Regions from separate parts of the Arabiibacter massiliensis genome, predicted to be linked through region 1. Evidence: predicted binding sites of a transcription regulator. Region 1 holds the regulator's gene; the other holds the start of a gene.
What was found. Region 1 encodes LexA, which represses DNA repair genes until DNA is damaged. Its sites were predicted from a motif close to CNAACANNTGTTNG; they were not measured.

Region 1 (4,207 bases):
CTCCGGCCGACGTCAAGCGCGTCGCGCGTGCCTTCGAGCTTTTGGAGGACGGCGCGACCTATGCCGAGCAGCGCGCCAAGCTCTCGGCGATTCCCCAGGTGGTGCCCGCCGTCTTCCTCGGGCTTTCGGTCGATCCCGACATGCTGCGCGCCCGCATCGACGCGCGCGTCGATGCGATGATGGAGGCGGGGCTGGCAGACGAGGTGCGCGGGCTGCTCGCGCGCGGGTTCCGCGAGGGCATCACGGCGCCGCAGGCCATCGGGTACAAGGAGATCGCGGCCGCGCTCGACGGCGAGACGACCCTCGATGAGGCCGTGCAGCGCATCAAGACGGCGACGCATCGCTACGCGAAGCGGCAGCGCACGTGGTTTCGCAAGGACGCGCGCATCCGCTGGATCGATGCCGACGCGGGCGATGCCGACGCGCTCGTCGTGGAGGCCCTCGCCCTGCTCGAGCGCTCGGACGCCTGAGGCAGGCGGGTCGGACGGCATCCGTTTCCCTGCGGTTTTCGGCGCGGCCGTCCTCTATGCTATGATGATGGCGCGCCGTTGAGCGCGGCCCTCCGTCGAGCGAAGGAGCATCCATGCAGCCGAGGTGATCGTTTCTCGTACCGTCTTGATCCGTCTCTGGGAAAGGATTGCCCCATGTCAGAATTAGAATCCGTCATCATGCGCGGGATGGTTCCCGTCTCCGAGCAGCGCCGCGAGAAGGCGGTGCTCGTGGGCGTCGACCGCCCGGGCTCGACCTGGCCGCTCGCCTCGTCGCTCGCCGAGCTGGAGCGGCTCGTCGACACCGCCGGCGCCGACGTCGTGGCCGCGACGTCGCAGAAGCTCGATTCCCCGAATCCCAAAACGTTCGTCGGCACCGGCAAGGCCGAGGAGGTGGCGGAGCTCGCGCGTGCCCACGGGGCCGACCTCGTGGTGTTCGACGACGAGCTCACGCCCTCCCAGCAGGCCAACCTGGAGAAGGCCGTCGGCAAGGACGTCAAGGTCATCGACCGCACGGCGCTCATCCTGGACATCTTCGCCCTGCACGCCACCAGCAAGGAGGGCCGTCTGCAGGTGCGCCTCGCGCAGAACGAGTACCTGCTGCCGCGATTGCGCGGCATGTGGGCCCACCTGGCCTCCAACCGCATGGGCGGCGGCGTGGGGTCGCGCTTCGGCGAGGGCGAGAGCCAGCTGGAGGTCGACCGCCGCATGGTGCGCAAGCGCATCACGTCCATCAAGCGCGAACTCAAGCATCTGGCCGAGGTGCGGGCGGTTCAGCGCGAGAGCCGCTACGAGAGCGGCATGTTCAAGGTGGCGCTGGCCGGCTATACGAATGCAGGCAAGTCGAGCCTGCTCAACCGTCTGACGAACGCCGACGTGCTCGCCTACGACAAGCTGTTCGCCACGCTCGACTCCACCACGCGCAAGTTCGTGCTGCCCGAGGGACGCGAGATCACCATAACCGACACGGTGGGATTCATCCAGAAGCTGCCGACCACGCTCGTGGAGGCGTTCAAATCAACGCTCGACGAGATAACGGGCGCCGACCTGGTGCTTCACGTGGTGGATGCCTCGTCGGAGGAGTACGCTTCGCAGATAGCCGCCGTCGAGGACGTGCTCGGCCAGATCCATGCGCAGGACCTCGGGCGCGTGCTCGTGTTCAACAAGTGCGACCTGCTCGACGACGAGGCGCTTGCAGCCCTCAAAGCGCGCCATTCCCAGGCGCAGTTCGTGTCGGCGGCGACGGGGGAGGGCACTGCCGAGCTGATCGACCACATCGCCCGCGTCGCCTCGGCCCACGACGAGCATCTCGACGTGCTCGTGCCCTACAGCCGCGGCGACCTCGTGTCGGTGGCTCATGAGCGCTGCCATATCCTGTCGGAAACGCACGAAGAGGGCGGCACGCGCATCGTCATGCTGGCAGCGCCTTCCTATGCCGGATCGTTCAGGCCCTTCGCGGTGGAAAGAGGCTGAGCGCCCGCGTCCGACGCTCCTGACGACGCCCCCTCGACGACGGCTCTCCCGTGTCGAGGGGGCGTCGGGCATTTACAGGCGGCGGAAGACCGCGACCACCTTGCCCGCGATGGCGCAGTCGGTGGTGATGATGGGCTCCATCGTGGAGTTCTCGGGCTGCAGGCGGATATGGTCGGGCTCCTTGTAGAAGCGCTTGACCGTGGCACCGTCGTCGACGATGGCCACCACGATGTCGCCGTTGTTCGCCACCGGCTGCTCCTTCACCACGACGTAGTCTCCGTCGTTGATGCCGGCTTCGATCATGCTCTCGCCGCGCACCGACAAGAGGAAGGAGGGCGAGTCGCCCACGATGTCGGTGGGGAGCGAGATCGTGTCGGTGATGTTCTCCTCGGCGAGAATGGGCGAGCCGGCCGCCACGTTGCCCACCAGCGGCACGTTCACGATCTTGCTGAAGCACGGCTGCACGATGTTCGTGGCGAGCGCCGCGTCCTCGAGCGGATAGGTGAGCGCGATGGAGCGCGACTTGAGGGGATCGCGCTTGATGAGGCCCTTCTCCTCGAGCGCCTTGAGGTGCACGTGGACGGTGGAGGGGGAGGAGAGGCCCAAGGTCTGGCACACCTCGCGCACGGTGGGGCCGTAGCCCTTCTCGCGGATGCAATCCTCGATGCAGCTGAGAACCGCTTGCTGACGCTTCGTCACTTTCTCGGACATTTCTCGTCCTTTCCTTCAACCGAACAAATGTTTTAAAACTTGTTGACATGAACCTTTGTTCGGACTATTATATATGCGAACATAGGTTCTACGCAAGAGCAAGGAGCAAGAAAGATGAAGAATTTCGCGATGCGCTATCCAGTGAACGGCACCTCCGCGCTGCAGCCGAAGCTTTCTCATCCGTCTTCCAGCCGGGGGACCATCATCAAGTTCCCGGCACAAGCCGCTCCCTGCGCGGCCCATGGCTCCCTCGGCGCTCAGCGTTGCGGCGCGCGCGATAGGATCCTCGGCTCGGAACTGGTCCGCAGCCTACGTTACGGCACTGCGAAAGGCCGCTCCTACGACCGCATCGCGCCATGGCAGGCGGTTGTCGCCGGCATCGTGTTCGCGGCGGTCGCGCTCCTGGCCGTGCTCGGCGTCTGAAGGCCGGCGGGAGGGTTTTTTGCGCGATTCTCTTTCGTCAATTGAGCCACAATATATAGTGTGCTAGGCTGATCGGAAAGCGATCTAAGGAGCCTGAATGCGCTGTCCTTCCTGCGGCAACCCCGAATCGAAAGTGGTCGATTCGCGACCTTCCGAAGACGGCACGGCCATACGCCGCCGCCGCGAATGCCTCGACTGCGGAAGGCGTTTCACTACCTACGAGCGGCTGGGGGAGAACCCGCTCATCGTCATCAAGACGGACGGTTCCTCGGAGGCCTACGATAGACAGAAGCTCATGCGGGGCCTGCTGATCGCGTGCGCCAAGCGCCCGATCGCGCCCGAGCAGATCGCGGCCCTCATCGACAGCATCGAGGCCGAGCTGCGCAACGCGTCGAAGACCGAGATCGGCTCGAAGGAGCTCGGCGACATGGCGCTCGTGCGCCTCGCGAAGCTCGACGACGTCGCGTACGTGCGCTTCGCGAGCGTGTACAAGGACTTCCAGAACGTCGAGGAGTTCTCCGCCGCGTTGGAGGAGCTGCGCTGATGGCCGTCCTCCGCGTGCCCCTGCAAAGGCTCGATCCCGATCTTCCCGCGCCCGCCTACGCCTATGCAGGCGATGCCGGCGTCGATCTGCGCTCCACCTGCGACGTGCTGCTCCAGCCCTTCGAGCGAAAGCTCGTGCCCTGCGGCATCGCGCTCGCCATCCCGCGCGGATACGCCGGGTTCGTGCTGCCTCGCAGCGGCCTCGCCATCAAGCACGGCGTGTCCCTCGTGAACGCGCCCGGGCTCATCGACAGCGACTACCGCGGCGAGGTGGGGGTCGTCCTCGTGAACCTCGATGCGCACGAGCCGTTCGCCGTGAAGCGGGGGGATCGCATCGCGCAGCTCGTCGTGCTCCAGGTCCCGGCGGTCGAGTTCGATCCGAGCGAGGAGCTGCCCGAGACCGAGCGCGGCGCGGGCGGCTTCGGCAGCAGCGGCGTGAGGATGTAAGGAGCGTTAGAGTAACTCTAACGTGAAAACCGTCGAAGAGAACGGTTGCTTAGAGTTACTCTAAGCAACAACCGGGGAAGGCGACGATGGCCGACGAGGAGCGAAGCGGTTTCGAGGAGCAT
Region 2 (4,207 bases), 2.7 Mb from region 1:
AGCCCGCTTTCCGGGCGGCGCATTAGGCCGATTCGTCCCCTCGGCCCCACAGCCGTTTTTTGAAGACCGTGCGGAAGGCGACCGGGGGATTTGACTCGTGTGCTAGAATAGGCGGCTGGCAAGAGCACCAATTGAAGGGACGTATATGTCAGGGCATTCTAAGTGGGCTACAACCAAGCATCGTAAGGCAGCGGTGGACGCGAAGCGCTCCGCGCTGTTCAGCAAACTGTGCCGCAACATCACGGTGGCTGCGAAAGAGGGCGGCGACCCCAACCCCGACAACAACGCGTCGCTCGCGGCCGCCATCGAGAAGGCCAAGGGCTACTCCCTCCCGAAGGATAAGATCAAAGTCGCCATCGACAAGGCGTTCGGCTCCGGCAAGGACGCCGCGAACTACGAGACGGTGGTCTACGAGGGCTACGGCCCCTGCGGCGTGGCCGTGTACTGCGAGGCGCTCACCGACAACCGCAACCGCACCGCCGCCGACGTGCGCGCGGCGTTCAACCATCACGGCGGCAACCTGGGCACCTCCGGCTCCGTGGCGTTCATGTTCGAGCGCAAGGGCCAGGTCATGGTTGCCAAGGAGATCGAGACCGGCGACAAGAAGAACCCCATCGGCCCCAACGGCGCCGCCGCTGACGAGGACGAGTTCATGATGGCCGTGGCCGAGGCCGGCGGCGTGGACTACGAGGACGCCGACGACGAGTGGATCGTCTACACCGCGCCCTCCGACCTCATGGCCGTGAAGAAGGGCCTCGAGGAGCAAGGCGTCGAGGTGAAGGGCGCCGAGATGACGATGGAGCCCACCACGCCCGCCACCGTGAGCATCTCCGACGCGAAGAAGGTCATGCGCCTCATCGACAAGCTCGAGGAACTCGAAGACCTGCAGAACGTCTACCACGCCATGGACATCACCGACGAGATCGCCGAGGCGCTCGACGCCGAGTAGAGCCCGATCGGCCGATTCTGCGTAAAAGACGGGGCCCCGCGAGCATGATGCTTGCGGGGCCTTTCATGCGCGCACGGCTTGCCCGGCGCCTATCCCTCGAACACGATGTCGCCGTTCGATACGGTGTAGAGCACCTTCGACTCCGAGATCATCTTCGGGTCGACGTCGAGGATGTTCTGGTCGAGCGCCACGAGGTCGGCCTTCTTTCCCACCTCGATCGTCCCCACGACGTCCTCCATGAAGTTCTCGTACGCCACGTTCTTCGTGTACATCTCGAGCATCTGGTAGGCGGTGAGGCCCTGCTCCTTCCAGCGGTAGAAGTCCTCGTCCTCCTCGCCGGGGAAGGGGCTGTTACGCGTGATGCCCACCTCGATCTCCAGCAGCGGGTCGTAGGCGGTCACGGCGCCGTCGCTGCCGCCGCTCAGGATGCAGCCCGCCTCCAGCATGTCCTTGGCCGGATACATGGCGAACGCGCGCTCCTGTCCGATGAACGCCGTCTCCAGCTGGCACAGCGGGTCGTTGTACATCCAGAGGAACTGCAGGTCGCTGACCACCTTGAGGTCGGCGCAGCGCTTGATGTCCTCGGGCGCGATGGCGCACACGTGCACCATGGTGTGGCGCGCGTCGCGCTTGCCGTTGGCCGCCTCGGCGCGCTCGTAGGAATCGAGCGACGTGCGCACGGCCCCGTCGCCGATGGCGTGGATGTGCAGATCTACCTCATGGGCATCGGCATCGCGGGGCTGCGCGACGGCCGAGGTGGTGGCGGGGTGCTCGGCCGGCGGAGGGCCATGGTGCTCGTCGCGCTGTTCTCCGCGTGCTCGGTCGGTTATCTTGCCTGGTCGATCGCGTCGTTTGCCGCAGGATGGGCGAGCCCGCGCAACGCGTTCGTGGAGCTGTCGGGGGCGGTGAACCTCGTGTTCGCCTGCCTGTACCTGGCCGGCTACGTCCGCCTGCGCCGCGAGGCGTCCGCGCCCACGGCGGTGCCGGTGGTGGCGAAGCGCTACGATCTGACGAAGCGCGAGGAGGAGATCCTCGAGATGCTCTCGCGCGACATGAGCAACCAGCAGATCGCCTCGCAGGCGTTCATCTCGGTGGGCACGGTGAAGACGCACGCCCACAACATCTACGCGAAGCTCGGCATCGCCGGACGCTCGGAGCTGCCGGCGCTGCTTGAGCGCGAGGTGGCCCGCGCGCTCGAGGGCGGCGAAGGCGGCAGCCTGCAGCCGGCCGCGCGCAGGTGACGGCGCGCGAAGACTGTCGGGCTATGGAAAAGCCGACTTTCCCGTCCCTGTCGCATGGTTTTGTGGTAGGATGATTGCGAACATACGTTTGTGAGATTTGCGGCGACGTTCGCGGCCCTTCGCCGCTTGCGCGCGGCGGGAAGGCGACGATGGCGCGCACCGAACGAACCATACTCGGCATCGATCCCGGGCTGGCGAACACCGGCTGGGGCGTCGTGGCGCAGAACGGGCCGCGTCTGGCATGCCGCGCCTACGGATGCGTCTCCACGTCGAAGGACGCTCCGCTCGAGCAGCGCCTGCGCAAGATCCACGAGCAGATGGCGGCCGTCATCGCGCGGTTCGAGCCCTCGTGCGTGGGCATCGAGACGGTGTGGTTCGGCGTGAACGTGCAGAGCGCCTTCGCCACGGGCCAGGCGCGCGGCGCCGCGCTCGTGGCGTGCGCCGAGTGCGGGCTGGAGGTGCTCGAGTTCTCGCCGAGCCAGATCAAGCTCGCCGTGGTGGGGGAGGGCTCGGCCGAGAAGGAGCAGGTGCAGTACATGGTGCGCCAGCTGCTCGCGCTCGACGACGTGCCGCGCCCCGACCATGCGGCCGATGCGCTGGCCGCGGCCATCTGCTACACGACGCACGAGGGCTTCGCGCGGCGCACGGGCGCGGCGTGCTCGGTCTTGGACGCCCCCGAATCGGGAAAGGATCGGCGATGATCGCGTTTCTGAAAGGCACCCTGGCGGGAAAGACCACCTCCGCCGCCTACGTCGAGGTGGCGGGCGTCGGCTACGCCGTGGGCATGTCGCAGGCGGCGCTCTCGAAGCTGCCCGAGAAGGGCGGCGCGGTGGAGGTGCACACCCACCTGCAGGTGAGCGACAGCGGCATCGCGCTGTACGGGTTCCTCACCCTGGAGGAGAAGGCCCTGTTCGAGCGCCTGATAAGCGTGGGCGGGGTGGGGCCGAAGGTGGCGCTCGCGGCGCTTTCGGCGTTCTCGCCCGCCGCGCTCGTGGCAGCCGTGCAGGCGCAGGACGTGGCCGCCGTGCAGCGGATACCCGGCGTGGGCAAGAAGACGGCCTCGCGCATCATCCTCGAGCTCAAGGGCTCGTTCGACCAGGGGCTCGCATCGCTCTTCGACGAGGGAGCGCCCGCCGCGGTCGTCACGGCGGAGCGGCTGGCGGGCGCGCGCGAGGCGCTCCTGTCCATGGGATTCACCTCTGCTGAGGCCGACGTCGCACTCAAGGGCGCGCCCGAGGACGGCGACGAGGGAGTGCTGGTACAATACGCCCTGAAACGACTGGGATCGAACGCGTAGGCGCTCCGCGCCGACGAAACGGATAGGCGGCCATGGCTGACAACGGCATCGAAATAGAGGGGCTCGTGTTCGAGGCGGACGCCGCTTCCGGCGAGGCGCGCCCGGCTTCGAGCGGCGAGGCGCGAGCGCGTACCGTGGCGGCCGAGCTCACCGAGGACGATCTCGCGCTCGACCGCAGCCTGCGTCCCAAGCGCCTCGGCGACTACCTGGGGCAATCGAAGATCAAGGAGTCGCTCGCCATCCTCATCGAGGCGGCTCAGGCGCGCGGCGACGTGGTGGACCACATCCTGTTCTCGGGCCCCCCGGGCCTCGGCAAGACCACGCTCGCCACCGTGGTGGCCAACGAGCTGGGCGCCAACATCAAGACCACGAGCGGCCCGGCCATCGAGCGCACGGGCGACCTCGCGGCCATCCTCACGAACCTCGAGGAAGGCGACGTCCTGTTCATCGACGAGATCCACCGCCTGAACCGCATGGTGGAGGAGGTGCTCTATCCCGCGCTCGAGGACTTCGCCCTCGACATCGTGGTGGGGAAGGGCCCGGCCGCCCGCTCCATCCGCCTCGACCTTCCGCACTTCACGCTCATCGGCGCCACGACGCGCACGGGGCTTTTAACGGGGCCCCTGCGCGACCGCTTCGGCATCGTGTTCCGCCTGCAGTACTACACGCCCGAGGAGCTGGCCTCCATCGTGCGGCGCTCGGCGTCCATCTTAGGCGTGA

Region 2: a site for LexA is predicted at 2,268-2,281, ahead of ruvC (crossover junction endodeoxyribonuclease RuvC). Genes of this name have one in related genera too.

Annotation. Positions count from the first base shown of each region.
Region 1 covers NZ_LR698996.1:544,876-549,082, forward strand. Annotated here, with positions in the region: gene miaA (tRNA (adenosine(37)-N6)-dimethylallyltransferase MiaA) at 1-470, shown strand, start outside; gene hflX (GTPase HflX) at 645-1,961, shown strand; gene lexA (transcriptional repressor LexA) at 2,034-2,672, opposite strand; gene FX134_RS02345 (hypothetical protein) at 2,787-3,095, shown strand; gene nrdR (transcriptional regulator NrdR) at 3,193-3,639, shown strand; gene dut (dUTP diphosphatase) at 3,639-4,085, shown strand; gene FX134_RS02360 (MerR family transcriptional regulator) at 4,172-4,207, shown strand, end outside.
Region 2 covers NZ_LR698996.1:3,243,066-3,247,272, forward strand. Annotated here, with positions in the region: gene FX134_RS13860 (ferric reductase-like transmembrane domain-containing protein) at 1-26, shown strand, start outside; gene FX134_RS13865 (YebC/PmpR family DNA-binding transcriptional regulator) at 146-949, shown strand; gene FX134_RS13870 (amidohydrolase family protein) at 1,039-1,629, opposite strand; gene FX134_RS13875 (LuxR C-terminal-related transcriptional regulator) at 1,654-2,190, shown strand; gene ruvC (crossover junction endodeoxyribonuclease RuvC) at 2,340-2,891, shown strand; gene ruvA (Holliday junction branch migration protein RuvA) at 2,888-3,487, shown strand; gene ruvB (Holliday junction branch migration DNA helicase RuvB) at 3,520-4,207, shown strand, end outside.